DNA from 4 places in the Paenibacillus sp. EB106-05-06-XG162 genome. Region 1 is predicted to be linked to each of the others. Evidence: riboswitches for the same ligand, from Rfam matches in the RefSeq annotation. Region 1 holds a riboswitch; each other region holds the start of a gene.
The links. Region 1 has a riboswitch for cyclic di-AMP ahead of kdpA (potassium-transporting ATPase subunit KdpA). Riboswitches for the same ligand answer to the same signal wherever they lie in the genome.
Positions count from the first base shown of each region.

Region 2: another riboswitch for cyclic di-AMP. It lies ahead of AC3WU2_RS27855 (C40 family peptidase); the one in region 1 lies ahead of kdpA (potassium-transporting ATPase subunit KdpA).
Region 3: another riboswitch for cyclic di-AMP. It lies ahead of AC3WU2_RS20550 (KamA family radical SAM protein); the one in region 1 lies ahead of kdpA (potassium-transporting ATPase subunit KdpA).
Region 4: another riboswitch for cyclic di-AMP. It lies ahead of AC3WU2_RS18355 (hypothetical protein); the one in region 1 lies ahead of kdpA (potassium-transporting ATPase subunit KdpA).

Region 1 covers NZ_JBYTDT010000018.1:78,738-84,799, forward strand. Annotated here, with positions in the region: gene kdpB (potassium-transporting ATPase subunit KdpB) at 1-431, opposite strand, end outside; gene kdpA (potassium-transporting ATPase subunit KdpA) at 457-2,136, opposite strand; cyclic di-AMP (ydaO/yuaA leader) riboswitch at 2,319-2,486, opposite strand; cyclic di-AMP (ydaO/yuaA leader) riboswitch at 2,579-2,765, opposite strand; gene AC3WU2_RS26360 (inorganic phosphate transporter) at 3,002-4,006, opposite strand; gene AC3WU2_RS26365 (DUF47 domain-containing protein) at 4,126-4,737, opposite strand; gene AC3WU2_RS26370 (DUF3048 domain-containing protein) at 4,949-6,016, opposite strand.
Region 2 covers NZ_JBYTDT010000022.1:24,906-30,967, forward strand. Annotated here, with positions in the region: gene AC3WU2_RS27845 (M1 family metallopeptidase) at 1-1,675, shown strand, start outside; gene AC3WU2_RS27850 (carbamoyl transferase) at 1,688-2,491, shown strand; cyclic di-AMP (ydaO/yuaA leader) riboswitch at 2,824-2,960, shown strand; gene AC3WU2_RS27855 (C40 family peptidase) at 2,966-3,466, shown strand; gene AC3WU2_RS27860 (diaminopimelate dehydrogenase) at 3,614-4,591, shown strand; gene gdhA (NADP-specific glutamate dehydrogenase) at 4,845-6,062, shown strand, end outside.
Region 3 covers NZ_JBYTDT010000010.1:188,017-194,078, forward strand. Annotated here, with positions in the region: gene AC3WU2_RS20530 (hypothetical protein) at 1-280, shown strand, start outside; gene AC3WU2_RS20535 (ABC transporter ATP-binding protein) at 586-1,329, shown strand; gene AC3WU2_RS20540 (ABC transporter permease) at 1,326-2,345, shown strand; gene AC3WU2_RS20545 (TetR/AcrR family transcriptional regulator) at 2,367-3,026, shown strand; gene AC3WU2_RS20550 (KamA family radical SAM protein) at 3,098-4,303, opposite strand; cyclic di-AMP (ydaO/yuaA leader) riboswitch at 4,491-4,629, opposite strand; gene AC3WU2_RS20555 (response regulator transcription factor) at 4,692-6,062, opposite strand, start outside.
Region 4 covers NZ_JBYTDT010000008.1:202,380-208,441, forward strand. Annotated here, with positions in the region: gene AC3WU2_RS18345 (S41 family peptidase) at 1-375, shown strand, start outside; gene AC3WU2_RS18350 (PDZ domain-containing protein) at 459-1,733, shown strand; gene AC3WU2_RS18355 (hypothetical protein) at 1,712-2,113, opposite strand; cyclic di-AMP (ydaO/yuaA leader) riboswitch at 2,253-2,406, opposite strand; gene AC3WU2_RS18360 (copper amine oxidase N-terminal domain-containing protein) at 2,683-4,239, shown strand; gene AC3WU2_RS18365 (helix-turn-helix domain-containing protein) at 4,343-5,188, opposite strand; gene AC3WU2_RS18370 (glycoside hydrolase family 31 protein) at 5,320-6,062, shown strand, end outside.

The sequences.
Region 1 (6,062 bases):
TCACCGTCTCCAGGGATCATCTCGCCCATGGATACGACGACGACATCCCCCTTACGAAGCTCTGTCGCTGGCACTTGCTTCACGCCACCACCTGGCTGCACTTTATTCGCCATCACGTCGCTCTTCGTCTGCTTCAGCGCATTCGCCTGCGCTTTCCCACGTCCTTCTGCGATCGCTTCGGCGAAGTTTGCGAACAAGACGGTGAACAGCAAGACAATGAATACCGTTAAGTTAAAGCCGAAATTCGCTTCCGCGCCAAATACGGATGGAAACAGCGTTAACAGCAGGACGATGAACGTTCCTAGCTCTACCACGAACATGACCGGATTTTTGATCATGATCAGCGGGTTCAATTTGACGAAGCTCTGGCCTAGCGCATATTTCACGATATCTGAAGTTATTAATGATTTACGTTTCATGGTCGAATCCATGTTCTTTCACCTCGTTAATTGATCTCTACCCTAATGTCAGGAACTCTGCAATCGGCCCAAGGACGAGTACAGGCAGGAACGTCAATGCACCAATGAGAATGACCGTTCCGAGCAGCACCCCGGCGAATAGCTTGTTATCGGTGCGGAATGTCCCAATTGTCTCAGGCACCCATTTCTTGCGCACGAGCGAACCTGCTACACCGAGCAGTGCCACGATGGAGACGTATCGACCGAGGAACATCACAATCCCTGTCGTCATATTCCAGAACGGCGTGTTATCCGCCAAGCCCTCGAACCCGGAGCCGTTGTTCGCTGCCGATGAGGTGTATTCATAGAGTACTTGCGAGATGCCGTGGAACCCTGGATTCGTAATGGCACCCGATCCTAGATCGGTTAAGAAAGCAATGGCCGTCGGGCCTAAGATGATCAGCGGATGGACGAGAATCGCAATCGCAATCAGCTTCATCTCGTGCGGTTCAATTTTCCGACCCAAGAACTCCGGCGTACGACCGACCATTAAGCCAGCCAAGAACACCGCGAGGATCGCATACATCAGCATATTGACGAGCCCTACACCATCACCGCCAAACACCACGTTCAGCATCATGAGCGACATCGGGACAAGACCACCGAGCGGCGTTAACGTATCATGCATATTGTTGACCGTACCCGTCGTTGCCGAAGTCGTCACGGTCGTGAATAGAGCGGATTGCGCAATCCCGAATCGTGCTTCTTTCCCCTCCATACTGCCTTGAGATGTGTCTGCACCGATCGTATTCAAGACCGGGTTGCCGTTGCTTTCCGAGATATACACAAGACTTAGGAAAGCTGCGAACAGGATACTCATAACGGCGAACACGATCCAGCCCTGCTTCTGATTCCGAGCGAATCGTCCGTACGTATACGTCAAGGATGCTGGGATACACCACATCATCAACATTTCGAGCACATTCGTAAGCGGGTTCGGATTCTCGAATGGATGCGAGGAGTTCACTCCGAAAAATCCGCCGCCATTCGTCCCCAAATGTTTAATCGACTCGAGCGATGCTACAGGACCAATCGCGATCTGCTGCGTCTCGCCCGTAATCGTGTGCGCTTGAACCGTAGCGTCTAGCGTCTGCGGCACTTGGAGTCCAACGAGCACCAGTGTCATTACGATCGCCATTGGAATCAACAATCTGGTATGGGCCTTCACGAAGTCCGCGAAGAAATTGCCTAGCCCTGTGCCCTTCTTCGTTAATCCGCGGATAAAGGCAATCGCCACCACAATACCCGTAGCCGCTGAGGTGAACATCATCATCATGATGACGATCATTTGCGAGAAATAAGATAAGCCTGACTCCCCGCTGTAATGCTGTAAGTTCGTATTGGTCATAAAGCTGATAATCGTATTAAAAGATAACGTCGGCTCCATATTGTCAATGCCGTTCGGATTGAGCGGCAGCCAGCGCTGTGTCAGCAAGACGCCGAACCCCACCAAGGTTAATACGAGATTCGTCAGGAGCAAGCTAAGCGCATATCTTTTCCAAGACATATCGCCGCGGTTCTTCAGCCCGATCATCCAGAAGATCCCTTTCTCCACCGGACCAAATATCCGATCACTCCGGTTCGGCTCGTTCGAAAATATATGATAGATATACGTACCGAGCGGCTTCACGATCAAGAGCAGCAGCCCGATAACAATCACGATTTGCAATAAATCCATTCCCCAGTTCATAGTCGATCTCCCTTTTCAACAACATTTTAATCAACGTGAAAAAAGTTAATTTTTTTCATTCCCTCTAAAAAAAGGCATAAAAAAAGAAGCCTGCGGGGGAGGTTATCCATCGCGGCTTCAATAATGGGCATGGCGAATCACCATGCTGCGCACTCATTGAATACGTTCAAGTTGCCTCTCTCGAGACGCTTACGAGGTTAGCTGTCGGATTCGGGCCTTGAGAGTCGCCCTACCTTAGCGCCGTACAAGACGGTGCCTCGGATTCACCCCATGGTCAGCTCAGCTGACCGTTGGTTCCCCCGCTCTTTGCCATAGCAAAGACTCAGCGTTAAAGACATGTAAAACATTTTTCATAGCTTCATCAATCTATTTCACATCATAACCACAGATCTGTTTCGCATCTGCAGCCAACATTCGTCTACACTTTCCTTCATCCTCTCTCATTCGCTTACGAGGTTAGCTGTCGGATTCGGATGGTGAGAGTCACCCTACCTCGGTACCGTTGTACCAAGGATTCACCCCACATGTTCCTGCTCTCGCTCTCACACGAGCCACAGGTTCATGACTTATTGGTTCCCCCGCTCCTTGCACGTGCAAGGACTCAGCAATGTTCATGAATCGTATCATACTCCTCGCGTTGCAACTTGTAAAACCTTAAATTGGTTCTAAATGGAATCTGAAAATACTGGAAATCGTCATGAAAGCGTTATGAATGACACGAATCTCTCGAAACCTCCTATTTTCGCTCGTTAGATCACTTTCGCGCAAATTTCAGGATGAATGCACATGCATCGGAGCACCGCCATACAAAAAAAGCCAACCCTCTTCACCGAAGGTTAGCTTCTCTCCACATTTATCTATAAAATAATAGATCAATCACTTTGAACACGGCCATCGCAAGCACGAATGCAATCGGAATCGTCACGATCCAAGAGATGACAATACGACCTGCTAGGCCCCATTTTACCGCCGAAAAACGCTTCGCGGAACCTACACCGAGGATCGCTGAGGTAATCGCATGCGTTGTACTAACGGGCAAATGCGCTAGCGTTGCAGTCATAATAATAGCAGCTGACGATAAATCCGCTGCAAAACCGTTAATCGGTTCGATTTTGAAGATTTTCGTACCCATCGTTTTAATAATTTTCCACCCGCCGACAGATGTACCGAGTGCCATCGCTGTTGCCGCCGAAATTTTAACCCATAACGGAACATCCAAATTATCTTGTATTCCTGCTGAGACAAGAGCGAAGGTAATGATCCCCATCGCCTTTTGCGCATCATTCGTCCCGTGCGTATAAGACTGAAGCGCTGCCGTCATAATCTGCCCTGTGCGGAAGCCTTTATTGACCGAATGCGGACTCATTCGACCGAAAATAAACTTCAGGATCGTCATCACGATATAACCAAGAGCAAATGCAATAAGCGGTGAGAAGATAAGTCCTTCTACGATTTTCGTAAACCCGGCATAGTTCAAGCTGTCTGAACCCGCTCCTATAAAGACTGCACCCGCGAGTGCACCAATGAGTGCGTGGGATGAGGACGAAGGAATTCCGAACCACCAAGTCACAAGGTTCCAGATGATCGCGGCGATTAAGGTCGCTATTACAATCTCTACCCCATTATCCAGCTTGGAGGGGTCTGCGACGCTTCCCCCGATCGTCTTCGCAACCCCGGTAAAGGACAAGGCACCGATGAAATTCATCGTTGCTGCGAGCAGAATCGCATGCCGCGGCTTGAGTGCGCGCGTCGAGACAGATGTCGCGATGGCATTCGCCGTATCGTGAAATCCGTTAATAAAGTCAAATGCTAGAGCTAGTAAGATAACAATACCTAAAACGATCATTGTATGATCCATAGAAATGTATTGCACAGAACGACTAGAGGTTCTTCAAAAAGGTAACTTTTTGAAACACACTATTTAGGTGTTCCCGCGCAACTCTGTCCTCCTTTATTTCACCTATCGTTCACGCGACCTTAGGAGTTGCGCATAATAATGGTTTCAAGAATATTAGCAACGTCTTCGCAGTTATCCGTCGTTTGCTCCAGACGCTCGTAGATTTCTTTTTTCTTAATCAGCTCAATCGGATCTTTCACCGCAGCGAATAGATCTTTGATACTCTTACGCAGAATATCGTCTGCTTGGTTCTCAAGGTCATTAATAAGGATCGTATGTTCGCGAATCGCGAGCAATTTTTTCTGTGACAATAGTCGAATCGCTTTTTGGATTTCAAATGCGCTATCGAGCAGCACTTTACCAAATTGTTCGATCGAAGCATCGTATTCCTTCACATGGTACATATCAAAGCGCGATGCACAAGCTTCAAGCCCGTCTAACACATCGTCCAGCGAGGTAGCCAGCGACATAATATCTTCACGCTCAATCGGCGTAATGAACGTCTTATTCAACTCTTTAATAATCGTATGGGTGAATACGTCACATTTCGACTCCAGCTCTTTCATTTCTTTGGTGAAAGCTGTCGTATCTCCTGGCTTTGCTACATACTTCGCAAAAATATCCGCGCCTTGGACAATGGCATCGGCCATATTTTGCAGATTTTGAAAAAATACATCGTTCTTCTTAAACATACGCTGTCCCCTCTGCTTCAAATTGCTTAGATTACCTTAATAATGAGAATTATAACCTTTGTTATCTTATCACAAGTGACATAGTGCTTGTAAAGGAATTGTAAAACAAAATCGTGAATTTCTTTTAACAGTTTGTCGATATTCGCCTACAATTATCCAGTCCGCTCGACAAAATTAAATCCGACAAGGAATCCTTGCCGGATTTAACAAATTATCCCACTTGGGTATGACTCTCAAATGTTGGAGTGTTTGGAACGATGTTGAAAATTGTCTTCCCTGGGTAGAGTGGCAACTCTTGCCCATCCTTATACAATCGAATGACATCACTTGTCTTGCTGCGCGACCACGTGCAAGAGATGGCTTTGCCGCGTTGATAGAGTACGGCTTCTCCGCCCTTCATCAAATTCACATCCAAGCGTCCCACATCGTCTAGCGTACGATGATCTGCTCCCAGCACAACGACATTCGTCGCCGTAAGCGTCTCCTTCGTATTCAGATCGATATGCGGCTGTCCGTTGATCGAACGGCTGTAACGCTTGCTCGTCGCATCATAATCATAGGTCACTTTATAGTTCTTGAGCAGGAAGTTGATCGTAATTTTCGCCGCCTCTTCCCCCACAGGCATGTCCTCTTCTTTGGCGAAAGGATACGTCGTCACAGGCACATCTGCCTTATACTTCTTCTTCGCAGCGCCTTCACGCAGCTTCTCTAGCGTTGAGTACAGATTGTGCGGCGCTTTTCGCGATTTATCCCGGTAAAAGAACGGCCCGGCGTTCAAAATTTCATCCAAGTGTTCTTTGTGTTGACGTTGAAGGACCGCATACCCGTCGGTACTCGCCCCGGCATGCACCAAGACCCCTTGGTAGCTATCGCCAAGATCAATGAGATATGGGCGGATGCTGCGGATTGGACCAATGGGCTCCTGGAAATTCTCGCTCTGGAAAATGGCCACAATCCGCGTAATCCCGCCTTCTGCGAGCACTTCATACAACATATCCGCATGGGTGAGTCCAGACTGTGGTCTTGCCTTGGACATATTATTGATCATGACTGCGATTGGCCTCGCGGTTACTGGCTCTGTAGTGGGTAAGCCTGTTAATGGCGCAATATAAGCCTTGGTAGGATCTTGCCCCGATTCCTGTTCCGGTGCTGGCTGCTCCGTGGATTGCGGCTCAGGTGTGCTCTCAGCTTCAGGCGTTTTACTCGTGCAAGCACTGAGAAGCAGCGTCAGTAGAATACATAGTATGCCGAGTGTTCGATAGAATGATTTCGACTTCATGAAGACCCCTTTCAATTGACAAAATTTTGGATAAGCGATGTCCATG
Region 2 (6,062 bases), on a different contig from region 1:
GTATTTCCACCTCTACCCGAATGCATTTGCGTCCAAGCAGTCCACCTTTATCCAAGAATCTGGAGGCAAATTACGCGGAGATGTTATGAAGGAAGGCAGCTACGGGTCCATGGAAATCACCGACATGCAGACCGAAGAAGGTATGTCGCTCATGAAACGAATGCAATATGTGCAGCCCGATGACAACAATCCGAATGATCGCACCTTAATGAAGGTTCGGCTCTCTCAACCGGTCAAGCCCGGCCAGTCCATCACGCTCAATATGAAGTTCAATGTAAAAATGCCGGGCGTCTTCGCACGTATGGGTGTCGCAGGCAACTTCGTCATGGCGGGACAATGGTTCCCGAAGCTCGCTGTCTACGAACCCGCAGGCATGCGAGGACGGACCACTGAAGGATGGAATATCCATCAATATCACGGGAACTCCGAATTCTATTCTGATTTCGGAACTTACAACGTTCGCATCCAGGTCCCTGAAGCGTATAAAGTTGCCGCCTCAGGCTTCCCAACCAAAAGCGCAGCCCAACAAGACGGCTACAAAACTTATCAATATTATGCTGAGGATGTGCACGACTTCGCATGGGCCGCATCACCGGATTTCATCTATGCGGAGCAGCCATTCTCTGCGCCGAACGTTCCTGGCGTACGAATCAAGCTATACCTTGATCCAGCGCATAAGGATCTGCAAGAGCGGTACTTCCATGCTGCCAAGGTGGCGCTCGCCCGTTACAGTGAATGGTACGGAGAATATCCGTATTCTACGCTATCGATCGTCGTACCACCCAAAGAAGGGAACGGCGCGGGCGGGATGGAGTACCCAACCCTCATTACGGCTTTTGGCGCGATGGATGACAACCCCGGATATGATCTAGAGCGTACCGTTGTGCATGAAATCGGACATCAATATTTCTACGGCATGCTCGCGAGCAATGAATTTGAAGAAGCTTGGCTGGATGAAGGATTCACCTCCTATGCAGAGGACCGCGTCATGGAGACGGAATACGGGATCGTCGCGAATTTGCCGATTGAATCGAGCTACATGACTGACCCAGCTCCTCTGTCTCTCTTTGCATGGAAGTACAAAGACTCCAATCAGTACGCCGAAAATGTGTACACACGTGGCAAGCTGGTGCTTATCGCCCTAGAGAAGCAAGTGGGAGCCAAGACGATGGCCAAAATTATGAAGACATATACGAAGAAATGGGCATTCCGTCATCCAACCACCTCAGATTTCCAGCATGTCGTCGAACAAGTCACGAAGAAGGATTGGACCGATTTCTTCAATCAATATGTCTATAAAGGGTTCATGACGGACTATGCTGTAGAGAGTATTACCGCTAAGAAGGTAGATAATAACGGAACATCCGCGTATGAATCCAAAGTCATTCTTCGTAAAAAAGGCGGTGATTATCCGCAGGTTCCTGTCGTATTCATGTTCAAAGACGGCACTTCCGTCAAGCGAACTTGGGACGGCGCATCAGCAACGATTCAATATACACTCACCCATAAGACACCGCTGGACTGGGTCATGATTGACCCGCAAGACACCATGGTGCTCGAGAATAAACGCATCAATAACTATATGAAGGCCCAAATTGATGAGGCCGTCAAAACACGAATCAATTTCAGCACAGCGAAACTGATCGAGAGTATCTTGAACGCACTCGGATGGTGAGGTGAACCCGGAATGAATTATATTAAAGAAAGCTTTAGCATCGTCAAACATCATTTTTATATCGTCATTATTCTATTCTTGTACCAGCTGATCTGGGGCTTCTTCCTCTATCGATTTATCGACGCCATCGTGGTTCCTATTCTGGAACACTACCCGGATCCCCACCCCACCGAGACGAGTATGCAGATGTTCCTGATTGAGAGTCAGTTCCAACTTATGAAGACGGACATCCTCGATTATTACCTCTGGATGCTCGCAGGGCTGTTCTTGATTCGCATGTTAATTACCCCATTCATCAACGCAGGACTCTACTATTCTATTCATCACCAAGACGATAAAGGACTCCTGTTCTTCAAAGGCATTAAATACGCTTGGAAGCCGGTCTGCTTATTCTATTGGCTGGAGAACCTGCTGATCCTTGCTCCTGCATACTGGGTAGTTCCATACTTCTATCAGGAATGGAAGCTCTACGATCTAGAGCACCTGGGGATATCCTTCCTCCCGATCATCTTCGGATGGATTGTATTCGCTTGGATCATTCACCAGTTGTTCTTATTTATGCAATTTGGACAGGTGAGCAAGGCCGGGGTATTCCAAGGGCTGCTCCTCTCCCTCAAAAATCTGCCGATGATCCTGGGGATCACCCTTCTATTACTTGCACTGCTGTTATTGATAAGCGGAATTTTCACAGCGGCCGCATGGATCTGGACAGGACTCCTTGCCATTATTCTTCATCAGACCTATCATCTCGTCCGCTCCATCGTCAAGGTATGGGGTATTGCAGCACAATATAAATTGTGGCAGAGCAAATGCTAATTCAACCCGACAAAGTGATGCTATTGCTTCGAAGCTGGTTCAGGTACTTTGCAGGGGCCCCGAAAAAGAAATAAAATAAATCTAAGCGAGCGCCCGCCCTGGAAGCTCTCAGAATGCCGATACTCGTCCAAATATCATAGGGAAGTAACGAATAAACCCGAATTTCGCCTAGCGAAGCTCGGGTTATTCGCTGTTTTTCGCAAAAAAATGGGATAAAAACGTAAAAAGGGTTTGTCAAAGCGCAGACCGTCTGGTAGAATAACAATTAGTTAAGATTTTGTAATAAGTTTGTAATCAATTTTGTCATTATTGTTATTTGTATCCGGTGCACCAAATCATTGAAGCCGAGTTCCTGCGCACCAGGAAACGGGGGAACCATCTTTGGGTGAATTGATCTTGCAAGTAAGGGATCATAGGGAGCCTTCAACCGAACCCTTAGCTAACCTCGTAGGCGTTGGAAGGAGTTTTACCCTTTTGAAAAAGTTATTCAGCTCTATGATCGTCACACTTGCATTAACGATGGCAGTCTCAGTTGGTAGCGCTTTCGCTGCTGATTCCAAACTTGACAAAGAAGTTAAGGATGTTCTTGGTACTCGCTATCAGAGCGGTGGCACATCGACAAGTGGATTTGATTGCTCTGGATTTACGATGTATATCTTCAAGCAATTCGACGTCAAACTTCCACACCAATCAGGATCCCAGTACAAGATGGGGACGAAAGTTGCAAAATCTGATCTTCAAACCGGAGATCTCGTATTCTTCAATACAAACGGTAAAGGCATCTCGCATGTCGGCATCTACGTAGGCGAGAACAAATTTGCACATGCATCCAGCAAAAAAGGGATTACAATTTCTAGCTTAAGCGATTCGTATTATGTGAAACGTTATGTTGGTGCAACAAGAGTGACGAATTCGGACATTTTTGATGACACCAATGACAATGACGGAAATCAAGATCACGATGATGTAGAATAATAAGAAGTAGCCCGCGAAGTCCATCCATTGGACAACATTCGTGGGTTTCTTTTTTAGATTTATAGTTTACATTTAATGTAATATATCTATATACTTTAAAGGGTGGACAAGCAGATTATTGGAATACCCTAGAGGAGGACTTTATCAATGCAAAAGATTAAAGTAGGTATTGTTGGTTACGGTAACTTGGGGAAAGGCGTGGAGAAAGCCATTCGTCAGAACCAAGACTTGGAGCTCGTAGCGGTATTCACTCGCAGACAGCCAGATCAAATCGCAACAGAAGGTATCAAATTCGAGCACATTTCCGCTACAGAGCAATATAAAGGCATCATTGACGTGATGATTCTGTGCGGAGGTTCGGCGACGGATCTTCCAGAACAGACACCTGTCATCGCCAGAATGTTCAACACAATCGACAGCTTCGACACGCATGCGAAAATTCCCGAATTTTTCAACACGGTGGATGCAGCTGCGAAAGAAGGCGGCAACCTCAGCGTTATTTCGACAGGCTGGGATCCGGGATTATTCTCCCTTAATCGACTTCTTGCTGAGTCTATCCTTCCAGAAGGCAAAGATTACACGTTCTGGGGCAAAGGCGTTAGCCAAGGCCACTCGGATGCGATTCGTCGCGTACCAGGCGTAAAAGCTGGCGTACAATACACCGTACCTGTTCAAGAAGTGATCGACCGCATTCGTTCAGGTGAAACGCCTGAGCTTGCTACACGTGAGAAGCATTTGCGTGAGTGCTATGTTGTCGCTGAAGAAGGCGCGAACCAAGATCAAATTCGCGAGACGATCGTGAATATGCCGAACTATTTCTCTGATTATGACACAACGGTAACATTCATCTCCGAGGAGCAGCTTCAGGCTGAGCACCAGGGCATGCCGCATGGCGGATTCGTTATTCGCAGTGGTGTAACTGGTGAGAATACGAAGCAAATTATTGAGTTTGGACTCAAGCTTGAGAGCAACCCTGAGTTCACGGCAAGCGTACTTGTAGCTTACGCTAGAGCGGCTCATCGCCTTAGCCAAGAGGGTGCAACTGGCGCGAAAACAGTATTCGATATTCCACTTGGATATTTGTCTCCGAAATCGGCTGAAGAGCTTCGCCGCGAATTGCTATAGTAGATATATTTGCGCAAACCTGGTCATCTTAACGATGATCAGGTTTTTTGTTTTTTGCGGAAGCGATTACATGGTTTATGTAATAGCAATGTAAACGTTTTTACCGTTTATCGCTTTAGTGCGATAGCGCTATTTAATCGCTTTGTAAAATAATTTCTATTGGAGAAATGACGTCATTTTGTATAGTATAAAATGCAAATCATCGTACACAAAGTGTAAAGCAAAATTTTAATAAAGGAGTGTTTGAACAGTGATCACGGCCATCCCAGAACAAAATCAAACGGCAGCAAAAGAATATGTACAATCGGTTTATGAATTGGTAATCAAACGCAACCCATACGAGAGCGAGTTCCACCAAGCGGTAAAAGAAATCCTCGATTCCCTCGTGCCTGTATTCGCGAAGCATCCTAAATACAAGGAGCATGGCATTCTTGAGCGCATCGTTGAGCCTGAGCGGATGGTATCGTTCCGTGTGCCTTGGGTCGACGACAACGGCAAAGTTCAAGTCAACCGTGGATTCCGCGTGCAATTCAACAGCGCGATCGGACCTTACAAAGGGGGACTTCGCTTCCACCCTTCCGTTAACGCCAGCATCATCAAGTTCCTCGGATTCGAGCAAATCTTGAAGAACTCCCTGACCGGACAACCTATTGGCGGCGGTAAAGGCGGATCCGACTTCGATCCGAAGGGCAAATCCGACAACGAAATTATGCGCTTCACGCAAAGCTTCATGACCGAATTATCGAAATATATCGGACCGGACGTTGACGTTCCTGCGGGAGACATCGGCGTCGGCGGAAGAGAAATCGGCTATATGTTCGGGCAATACAAGCGCTTGCGCGGCGGTTACGAAGCTGGCGTATTGACAGGCAAAGGCATTATCTACGGCGGAAGCTTGGCGAGAACAGAAGCAACAGGTTACGGCTGCGTATACTTCGCGAACGAAATGTTGACAGCGAAAGGCCTAGGCTTCGAAGGCAGCACCGTTGTTGTCTCTGGTTCAGGTAATGTGTCGATTTATGCGATTGAGAAAGCTCACCAGCTTGGTGCGAAAGTTGTCGCATGCAGCGATTCGAACGGCTATGTGTACGATCCGAACGGGATCAACCTTGAAACAGTTAAGCGTCTCAAAGAAGTAGAACGCAAACGGATTAAAGAATATGTAGCAGAGCATCCAGGCGCTGTGTACACCGAAGGATGCGACGGCATCTGGTCCATCCCTTGTGATATCGCACTTCCTTGTGCAACGCAAAACGAAATCAACGAAGAATCAGCGAAATTGCTGGTTGCGAACGGCGTGAAAGCAATCAGTGAAGGCGCGAATATGCCTTCGACGCTTGAAGCGATCGACGTATTCTTGAACAATCAAGTATTGTTCGGACCTGCGAAAGCTGCCAATGCAGGCGGCGTTGCAGTATCCGCCCTCGAAATGGCACAGAACGGCATGCGCTTGCAGTGGACATTCGAAGAA
Region 3 (6,062 bases), on a different contig from region 1:
TTCTGTCTCGCGTGGTGAGATAGCGTATATCACCCATTACTGGGTGGAGCCGCGTTTCCCTGGGATCACGACGATCACGAAGGTCGGCTGTGCGGATATGGATCGATTGCGAGCCTGGTGTGTAACACACAAACTACCGCCAGAGCGTATTCATCAACGGGATGCCTTCCCGCATTTCGATCTGATTGGACCACGGCAATACGAAATTCTGAAGCAGGAGCAGCTATGGGATCAAATCGAGCGCTTCAAGCTGCAGGCGTGGTACGAGCAAAATAAATAGCTAACGAATCGTAGCGTGCTTATTTGCGAAAAAGTGAGCTGTTTTTCGAACTAACGAATCACAGCAGCGTTATTGGGCCAAATTTGGGTGGTTAGAGGTGCTTTTTCTAGAAATAACGATGCTGGAGTTCGTTAGATGAGATTAGGCCTCATTTCTCGAGGAATAAGAACCGTACGATTCGTTAGCGAAATCATGCGAATAGGTAATCCGCTCGAACAATAAAAATGAGTGATTACTCACTTCTCATGATGACAGAAGTAACATATAATAGGGGTGTATTCGAAAATGAGTGATCACTCACTTTTATGAGGAGCGTGAATTCCTTGTCCAACATCTTAGAAATTCGCGATATATCCCGTTCTTTTCACGGGCGAACCGTCCTGCAATCGATCCATCTTCAGGTCGAGCGCGGCGAGCTTTTCGGCTTACTCGGGCCATCCGGCTCCGGGAAGACAACCTTAATCAAGTTAATGACCGGCATGGACCGTTCCGACAGCGGGGAAATTCATATCCTTGGCGAGAAAGTTCCGAAGCTCTCCCTCTTGAAGCGTATCGGTTACATGGCGCAATCGGATGCACTGTATAATGAGCTCACCGCTCGTCAGAATCTGCAATTTTTCGCATCCCTCTATGGACTGAGCGGGGCTAGAAGGAACGAACGGATCGATGCGGTACTACGTGTCGTCGATTTGCTCGATCATAAAGATAAGACCGTTGCAGCTTACTCCGGCGGCATGAAGCGACGGCTATCACTCGCGATCTCTCTCCTGCATGAACCGGAATTGCTCATTCTGGACGAACCGACAGTCGGTATTGATCCCGTGCTTCGGCAATCGATTTGGCAAGAGCTGCTCGCCTTGCGCGATCAGGGAACGACGATAATCCTCACCACACATGTCATGGATGAGGCAGACAAATGCGACCGTATCGGTCTCATTCGTGATGGTCACTTAACCGCTGTCGATTCTCCTGCAGCACTCAAAGAAAGAAGCGGTACAACGACGCTCGAAGATGCGTTCATTGTCCTTGGGGGAGGTGTCCTCGCATGAGAACGCGTGCATTAGCCTTACGAATCATTCGCCAGTTCCTTCGCGATAAGCGCACACTTGCGCTTATTTTCCTAGCGCCGCTGCTTATCTTAACGCTGCTGAACTTCATCTTCAACGGTCAGCCGATTACACCGAATATCGGTACTGTCCAGCTTCCCGCCCCGATCATCGAGCGGTTAAATGGCACAGATGCGAATGTTACAACCTATACCAATCAAGAGGAAGCGAAGCAAGCCCTAGAAGCTGGAGATCTCGATGCGATTCTATCACTTGCAGACGGCAAGCCTGACTTGATACTCGAAGGCAGCGACCCCTCGATGAATCAAGCGATTCTCCTTCGGCTTCAGAAGGTGATGCAAGCGAGCACGCCGACGATTCAACCGAGCATTACCTATTTGCATGGAAAAGAAGGCATGTCCTCGTTCGACTACTTTGGACCTGTCCTGATCGGATTCTTCTCCTTCTTCTTCGTCTTCCTGATCGCCGGCGTCTCCTTCCTGCGCGAACGCACGACAGGAACGCTCGAACGACTGCTTGCTACACCGATCCGGCGCTCCGAAGTCGTCGGCGGTTATCTACTAGGGTTCGGTATATTTACCTTGCTGCAAGCCACGCTTATCACGTGGTTCGCCATTGAAGTGCTCGGCATGTATATGGTCGGCAATTTTGGGCTCGTGCTCCTGATCAACCTGCTGCTCACCTTGACGGCACTGACACTCGGCACGCTGCTCTCCTCTTTTGCCAGCAGCGAGTTCCAGATCATTCAGTTCATTCCGCTCGTCATCGTCCCGCAAGTGTTCTTCTCCGGACTCTTCAATCTGGATGCAATGGCGCCTTGGCTGCAGAAGCTGAGTTATATCATGCCGCTCTATTACGGGGCTGATGCCATGCGAGGGATCATGATTCGCGGGGAAAGTATTGGCGACATTCAGCTCGATATCTATATCCTGCTTGGATTCTCGATCGTCTTCGCACTACTCAATATCGCAGCGCTGAAGAAGCAGCGTGCGATCTAATCTAGCAAGGAGTTGACCTATATGACCAAGTCGCTGGAGCCATGGATGGAGGAGCTCTTGCAAGGTGATCCTACCGCTCCACGAACCGCCAAGCAAGCGCGAATCTTCGAAGCAGCGATTGAAATATTCGCGGAGAAAGGCTATGCGGCATCTTCAACGAGCGAGATCGCCCAGCGGGCTGGCGTCGCGGAGGGAACGATATTCCGCCACTTTAAGACCAAGAAGGACCTGCTGCTCTCGATCGTCACGCCGGCCATGGTGAAGCTGCTCGCCCCCTTTCTCCTCCGAGAGTTCAAAGATGTACTCTCCAGAGATTATGATAGCTTCGATCAGCTCCTTCGGGCACTGATCGACAATCGCATTACATTCCTGCAGCAGAATCGCAGCTTGTTCAAAATTGTGGTGCAGGAGCTGCCCTTCCACCCCGATCTCCAGAAACAATTACAGCAGCTCGTCTTCAACGAGATGAAAGGACGATTCGAGAGAATTATTCATAAGCTGCAAGGCGAAGGAAAACTGATTGACCTTCCTTCCCTTACCATTATGCGGCTCAGCGCCTTCTCTATCTTGGGCTATGTACTGTTCCGTTCCATCTTGGAGCCCCAAGCAGGATCAGATTGGGATGACGCTCTCGAACGTGAAGCCACGATCCAATTTATTATGAAAGGGTTGGCCCCTTAACAAAAGACGGGCAGCTTCCCAGCATCACGCTGAGAAGCCACCCGTCTTTTCTTTTTCCATTTGTTATGATGTTATTGATTCACGGCCTTCATCGCTGGCTGTGTCACCGTCGAACGGCTAACCTTCTGTGGGAATTGCGGCAGCTCATTCACCGAGACAATCGCGTCTGTCTTCTTCTTCGGCTTCTTCCAATACGTTTCATTCCCCGGCAGGTCATCGAACCATGACGCATCCTTCGGACAAGGCAGCACCATAAATTTACCATAATGGTCATCTCTCGATTGATGATACTTCAAGTAAGCTTTTCCGTTCTCAATCGCGAGAATTTCGATTTTACCGGACGTATGACTCATCGATAGTCGGATTCTTTTACCGAGGCCGGATGTCTTCGCTTTGGCTTCTTCAACGAGGCGATACACCTGTTCGAGCGGCAGGACAAAATCCCGATTGCCCGCTACAGGGCGGTTAATGAAGAAGTAATACGGCGTGACCCCCGCCCAAGACAACTTATCGAGCAATTCCGCTAAGACATCAGCGTTATCATTAATGCCCCGAAGGATCGGGGTCTGATTCACGACGATCGCTCCAGCTTGATGTAACGCCTCAAACCCTCGTCTTGCTTCAGGCGTTATTTCACGCGGATGATTGATATGGGCCATCACATAGATCCGGCGATCACTGTTCGAGAATGTCCGAATGGTATCGAGCAGCTCCTCATCCTCATAGATGCGCATCGGATTGAACACGGGAATTTTGGAGCCGAGCCGAATAATCTTCACATGTTCAATGTCTCGCAATTGCTCAATAATCATTTTCAATTTGGGTGTTGCCAGAATCAAGCTATCTCCGCCCGTCAGGAGCACATTGTTAATCTCCGGATGCTGCCGAATATATTCGATGCCTGGACTCACATCCGACATGGCTTCTTTTACATCATTACGGAATAGACGTTTACGGAAGCAGTATCTGCAGTACGCACCACATACCTCGGACACGATGAGCAGTGCCGTCGTCTTATACTTATGCTGACAGCCCGGAACCACGTAATTCGTGTCCTCGTCGGACGCATCCCATCTACCGTATTCAGACAATTCTCCCTCATTCGGGATTACCAATTTCTTAATTGGGTCATTCGGGTCGTTCCAGTCAATCAGCTTCAAGTAATAATCATTCACGCGAAATACGAACTTCTCCGTTATTTGCTTCAACTTCGCCCGTTCTTGCTCCGGGATCTCCACAATTTTATCGATATTCGTGATATATTTCGGCTGTGCCATATGGTTGTTCCTCCTTGAAAGTCAGATTTATGGTAACGCTGTGTCCCTCCTCTCGCTTCAACATAAAAAATGACCCGCAGTCTGCAAGCGTAAGCATGTGCTTCGTCCTTGCAGGCAACCGGGCCTCTCTCGAATAGACGCAAAAAGACCCGGTTCAACGGGTCAGGGGTGCGGCAAAAGTGTCTATGATTGACCCATCCACTGCTGACGAGGTTAGCTGTCGGGCTCGGGAAAGATGGTTCCCTACAATACATCCTTGATTCGCCCCTAAAAATTGGTTCCCCCGCTTTCCGATCTCATATCCGGAAATTAAGCGTATTTCCATTTTACAACAATTTATCTTAGACAGTCAAATATTAAATCATCGTATATTTCAAGAAGTCACATTTCAACCTAACTGGCGCCGGAAATGCTGCGGTGTCGCATGGTAGACTTTCTTGAACATTTTCGCAAAATAGGAGAAGTTGCTGTATCCCAGCGATTTGGCAATATCCGAAATCGGCATCGACGAGGTAGCGATCAATTCCTTCGCTACCTTCATTCTTTCATTCAGAATGTAATCCGTGATCGATTCGCCCACATCACGCTTGAATAGCCTGGACAAATACGCAGGATTCAGATGCACATACTCCGCGAGCTGTTCTCTTGTAATCACTTCGCTCAGATGATCGGCGATGTAACGTTGAACTTGTTCAATCACTGAATCGTTCTGATGCAAGGAATGGGACACCAGCCCGATGAGCTTCAATGCCCAAGCATGCATCTGATCCAGCGTTCGAGGTGCGGCCCCGTTCAATTGCCCCTGCCCCTCATACAGCAGTTCATGGGCAGACAATCCGTTCTTATGAAGAATGTAATGAATCATCTGAAGAAATCCATGATTGAATGCCTGCAGTGCGTTCGCAGATAGTCTTGCGTCCGACCGGAACGCTGCAATACACCGCGCCAGCTCCCTCTCGATCTCTTCCCGCTTCCCCTGCTCGATCAGAATCGTCCAAGCAGAGAAGAGCGGCAGCTTCATCATGCCGGTCTTCTCCCGATTGCGCAAGAAGTACACTTGATTGGATTTATGCAAGTTGTTGTATTCCAGCTCGAGCAATTCATGATACATCTCGCTCACGTTAAATAACGAAGTGACTTCCCCAATATAGCAAGAGATTTGACAATTGAAGTACTGCTGACAAGACTGAATATACTCCTGGCACGCCTCGGACAGTCCTGCACTTCCGCTATGCCCCTCGTCCAAATAACGAATCACGACATTCACGCCCTGACGAGTCTGAATGACAACCCCATTCGCCTCATGCAGCAGCAGCTCGGACGCCCCCTTCCGAATCGCATACTCCATCATTTCTTCATCTCTTGTACTGAACTCCCGTTGCCATTCTTCAACACTAATAAGAAGAGGTAAAATCTTGATATCCGGTTTGATCGTCAGATCATGCTCCTCGAGCAAACTCTGCACATTGGTCGGTGTACAGGTAATGCGATTGGAGAGCACGTCATTCCAGAATTTATCGGCAATGAGCGGCTTCTTCTTCGTCCAGAGATCATAATAGGGCTTGTATTGTTCGCGCAGCTGCAGCAATTCCTTCTCCTGCTCAATCGATTGCAGCATCTTGGCCAAGGTCGACTGCAGCACTTCATACTCCACAGGCTTAAGCAAATAATCGAAGCTATCGAGCTGGACCGCTCGCTTCACGAAGCTGAAATCGGCATGTGCTGTCAAGAACACCGTCTCGGTCGCAGGCGAGTGTGC
Region 4 (6,062 bases), on a different contig from region 1:
CCCAAAGGGACTTGGGTGCATAAGAGCGGCATTAAGCCGGATTTGGAAGTGAAGGAGCCGGATTATTATTTCGTCGCTCGGCTGTCTCAGAAGGAAGAACTGAAATACGATATGAATAATGAAGATGTGAAGAACCTGCAAGTGATGCTGGAGGGTCTTGCTTATCATCCGGGCCGTAAGGACGGTTATTTCGATCATAAGACTGAGCAGGCGGTGCGAGCGTTCCAGATGCAATCCGGCTTGCCGGAGACAGGCTATGTGGATGATGCGACAGCCCAGAAGCTCGAGGATGGCATCAAGATACGTATTCAAGATCCGAAGTACGATACACAATTGAACAAAGCAGTCGAGGTGCTCCGGGAGGAAATCCGTTAGTCCGCGTCGAATATGGAGAGAAGGCTTAGGATGTAGCCTTCTCTTTTTTGTGCCTTACTTATGAATGAATTGGGGGTTGAGGAATGGGAATTGTGATGGAGATCTTATGGAATATTATTGAAGCGATCGTGCAGATGTTTTTACAGCCGTTTCTATATATAGCGATTATTCTGATTGTCTTCCAATATCGTCGTCAGGTGATGTTGGAACGTAAGCTGTTCTCTGTCAAAATGCACGCACTAGGGGATCAACTGATACGTACCTTACTTGGTGGATTACTTGCGGGGATTGGGATCTCACTCGTCTCAGCTTTCACAGGAATGACGCTGACGACGGAGGCAATCCTGCTCGTATGGTTCGTTGCACTGATTTTAATGCTATTCCGTGTCCGGTTCTTATGTCTTGCATATGCCGTAGGGGTACTTGGTGTGCTACAGTTTATTGCCGATCGGTTCCCGGATTGGGAGTTGACGGGGTTCGCTGGATCAGTGCTTACGACGCTTCGATCACTCGACATACCGGCATTAGCGGCTTTGGTTGCATTGCTACATTTGGCGGAAGCGATTCTGATTCGCTTGCAAGGGGCAAAGTTCGCGAGTCCGTTATTTGTGGAAGGGAAACGAGGGAAGCTCGTAGGGGGCTATCAAATGCAAAGTTATTGGCCTGTCCCCTTGTTTCTGATGATTCCGGCACAGACGGTTGGATCGGTACTTCCTTGGACGCCATTCTTCGGTGGGGAAGCGTGGACGAATGGCTGGATGCTCATGGCGTTTCCTGTTGTCATCGGTTTCAGCGAATGGACACAATCCCGATTGCCGCAGAAGAAGGTCAAACAGAGCTCGTTCTGGTTAATGGTATATAGTATTGTTTTGCTAGGGCTCGCATTCGCTGCGGGGCTATGGAGTCCGCTCATGCTCATCGCAGCCTTGTTCGCGATCGCGATGCATGAATGGATCTATTGGTACAGCACGAAGGAAGAAGCCGAGCGCAGCCCGTTGTATGTTCATGATGATCGAGGATTGCACGTCTTGGCGGTTATCCCAGGGACGCCTGCACAGGAGCTCGGGATTGAACCGGGCGAGATTGTACATAAAGTGAACGGGGTTGCAGTGCGTACGAAGGAAGAGCTGCACCAAGCGCTTCGCACCAACCCCGCATTTTGTAAGCTGGAAGTGATTAACCTTGCAGGAGAGATTAAGTTCTTGCAGCGGGCGATATTCGCAGGGGAACACCATCAGCTTGGCGTTATTCTCGCCCCGGATCAGGATGCTTCTTATTATGTGGGCAAAGGGCCAGCTTCGATCTTCACGATCGTGCGGATGAAGCTAGCAGGCGTTCACTCGAGAATGAAGATGTAATAAGCTACAGCTAAGTTTGTTAGATCATTGACGTTATAGGTAAATGTAGGATCGTTCGTACTGCATAAATCCAAGAGTGCCGATTCGATGAGCTGGATTTTAGCGGGATGCCATGAACCACCATAACGGACGAGATAGTCGATCGCTTGGATGGCACTCATACCTGCTAAATGATGGTACGTGGAGGCCCATTTCACCAAATCGGTCGGTGGAGAGGTAACGATTCGATACTCCCCCCAGCCGACTCGCAAGCCATTGAATAACTTGAGTATCAGTGTGGTGGCATGGTCAGGATTCTCCAATTGGAAAATTTCGATTTGTCTCAGTTGGCTTGATAGTTGATTCTTCATCGAAACCGTGTGTGTTACGTTCATGTTCATACGAAGCATCTCCTTAACGATATATATGATCGACAAAAAGAAGCCCACGAAATAGAGGATTCCTCTGTTTGTGGGCTTCTTACGTACCGCTCGATTGGGCAATGAGCAGCACGAAGAGAGCGCGCAATACGATGCGAGACCTCTCTCAATGGATCGCTTACGAGGTTAGCTGTCGGATTCGGGTCTGAGAGATGACCCTACGGCTTACAGCCGATTCACCCCAAGAAGCTAGATTAGCTTCACATGTTGGTTCCCCCGCTTCTCTCATCATGAGAATTCAGCGATTAATCAATTGGCTGTATCATACGCCTGTGTGAGATTTTTGTAAAATGGTGGGAATCACCGTATTTTGAAGTTTGAGAAGCTGTAGATTGAAGTAAGCGCTATATTCATAGGTTCTCGAAGGCTAGATTGTTTTACGATCCGTTTCTATCAATTTTGTCATAAAAATGCCATGTTTGATCGAATATTGTAAGAAATATAGGTTTTTTTTCACTGTACAGTTTTGGAAAGCTTTGGGATAATAAAGAGATTAGTATAATTGTTACATAGTGGAAGGGGAAAAAGAAATGAGAGCGAAGACGTGGAAAAAGTGGTTAGGCGTCACGCTAGTCGCGATGATGGTCGTGCTTGCAGGCTGTCAATCGATCGGCGGAGTGAATATTGTCAAAGTTGTTGAGAACAGTCTCAACGTGAAGTCTAGTGAATCCAGCCAAAACTTGTCTGTGGAGTTAATCCCTCGCAAAGATGGCGCATTAACAGCTGAGGACAAGAAGATTATTGATCTTGTAAATGGCTTTAAATTGGACATTGACCATGCGGTAGCACAAGATCCATCACATATGTCATTAGCAGGGAAGATTACATATGGCGGGAAGGCTGTACCTTTCAAACTTGGCATGGAAGACACGAATGTAACCGTGTGGATTGAAGGGATTAAGAAACCGGTCGTTGTCTCTCTAGCCAATGAAGAGTTGGAAGGCGAGCTGGTTGCCGAAATCGAGAAATCGCAAGATGTGTTCCGGGGAGCTGTTCAGAAGCTAGGTGCCTACCTCGTGAAGCAAGCACCTGTACCGAACACCGTATCGGTATCTTCCGTAACATATACAGTATACGGGGAGAGCCTGAATCTGCAGAAGCTCCATATCGAGATTAATGGTGACGAAGTCATCGGTCTCGTGAAGACATTATTAACGAATATGGTCAAAGATGATGCGGGATTACGCGAGATTACAACCGCATTATACGATGCGTTCTATCCAATTGTTGAAAGTCAAATGGGGATATACGCTGATCAAGGCGCAGAAGATAACTTCTTTTCTTCCATAGCGAAGGACAAGGAAGTTGGTTCGTTGGTACTCTACAAGTTCGTGAAGAACGGAATTGATGAAATCCTGAAGGATTTCGATGCGCAAGCAGAAGCGCTTATGAAACAAGATGAAGTGAAGCAAGTACTTAGCAAAGAATCCGGTTTGAAGCTAGACCTTTACGTAGATAGTGATAATCAAGTACGCAAACAGAACCTAGAGCTTGCGGTTGTTCTTCCAGATGCTGAAGATATTCCGGTTCAGAAGATTATTGTGCGTACCTCAAGTCAGACGTGGAATATCAATAAAGCCGTGAAGCTAGATGTCATCGACACAACGAGAGGCGTAGAGAAGATGGATGGATATGCGCTTTCGGGCAAAGGCTTCTTGGCGAATTTCGATAAGAGCTCGGCTGCTTTCGGAATTCTGAAGAATGACCTAGGTCTTGGCATTACCAACTTCTCCGTATTCGAAGAAGATAGCTATGGAAGTGATGACTACTATCCAGGCTGGTGGACACTCGACGGCGTTGGTATGGTGCCACTCAGCGTCATTGCAGATGGGTTTGAGGCAGAAGTGAAGTGGGATGCAGCTACGAAACAAATCGTTGTCTATGATGCACTGAACGATATTACCGTAGAGCTTAAGATCGGATCGACAACGGCTTATGTGAACGGTGAAGCGAAGACGATGTCTCAACCGGTATTGGTTGATGATTATGATGCATCGAACGTGCCACTGCGATTCATCGTCGAAGCATTTGGTGGTCAATTGAAATGGAATCCGGATTACTACGAATTCTATGTCACAAGTAAATAAGTTTTTATAGCAAAAGGGCTGTCCTCGGCATCACGCGAAGTGATCTGAGGGCAGCCTTTTTTTGAACAGAAGTTCCCGTCGAATGGGAAAGGAAGAGTACTACTTATCCGGAAAAGACAGACTTAGCCCGATACTCGGTTGGCGACATGTTATAGTGCTGCCGAAAGACTTTGCCGAAATAGCTGGGGCTCTCGAACCCGCAGTGTACCCCAACTTCATGGATCGGAAGGTCTGATTGGCGGAGTAGAGTAACTGCGGCGTCCAGACGTCGCCGGCGCAAGTATTCGAAGGGGGAGCAGTGTTCGATCTTCTGGAAAATGCGGCACAGATGATGTCGACTTACCTGACTGCTCGCAGCGATTTCTTCGAGTGTAATAGGCTGAGCATAGTGGGTGTCCATGAACTGTTTGGCCTGGAGGATCACCGGACTATCCTGCGCGTTTGTGGTCGCATGGGATCGGGGCCGAAGTAAGGTCAACATCCATTCATAGACAAGTACAGATAGTATATAAGGATCGCGGATTTGCTCCGTTACGATACGATGATAGAGTTTCCAGTATGCGCGAATGGGTTCGGCGTGCTCATCGAGTGTTACAACTGGGCCTTCTTGAGCAATAATGCGATCCCAAATTCGCTGTGCATCTTCGCCCCGGGCATTGAGCCAAATGAACTTCCATGGCTGCTCGGATGCGGAATCGTAATAGTAACGATGCGAACTGGGCACTTGAACGAGAAAGGCAGTGCCTTCGGGCAGCCAGTATGTCGTTCCTTCGATCTCTACACGTCCCTCGCCCGACAGCGTATATTGAAATATGATATGACCGCGGTCCGGACGTTCATTGCCTTGAAAGGAATAGCTGGCTGAATCGACCTCCTGACAACCTAAGGAATCCAGTGTCATAAAAGGCGCTTCTTCCGCTGCTTGAAAGCCGATGTTGAACGGTTTCACTCCGAGAACCTCCTTCAATTCAATAGATCAATCTCGTTATAGTATAGGGCAATATGTTCAGATTGTCGCTGCAATCTATCGCTGATAAGATGGAGTCAATTTAGGAAAATGCATAGAAAGTAGGGGCAGCGATGGCGACAAACCAGTTAACGATTGATGTTAAGCACGAGGAATATTGGTGGGGAGGCCGTGTATCGGATGGGCAGCAGATGCCTTATGGGATGATAGATATTCAAGTGGATTTATCAACGGATTTGCATGGCAATCAGGCTTGTCCCTTGCTCCTATCGAGCAAAGGGCGATATATCTGGTCGGAGGAGCCATTTCGGTTTCGATTCCATGGCGGCAAATTAGAAGTAAAAAGTGACTTGGGAGATTTGAAGCTTCATGAAGGATTACTGGATGTGCGAGGAGCTTACCGTCATGCATCGGCAACCTATTTTCCATCGTCTGGGGAGGCGCCAGAGCCGCTCTTGTTCACGGCACCACAATATAATCTATGGATTGAGCTCTTGTATGAGCCGACACAGGAAGGCGTTCTTCAATATGCTAGAGATGTGCTCGCGAATGGAATGGCGCCAGGCGTAATCATGATTGATGATAATTGGCACGAGCCTTATGGTGCTTGGACATTCCACAGTGGTCGATTCCCGAATCCGCGCGCCATGGTGGATGAGCTGCATGAAATGGGCTTCAAAGTGATGTTATGGGTATGCCCATTCGTGAGCGCAGATTCGATGACCTTCCGTGAAGTCGAGCCCAAAGGCTATCTCTTGAAAGATGAAACGGGTAATACTGCATTCAGGCGGTGGTGGAACGGTGTGAGCGCTGTACTCGATTGTACGAATGAGGATGCTGTAGCATGGCTTCATGC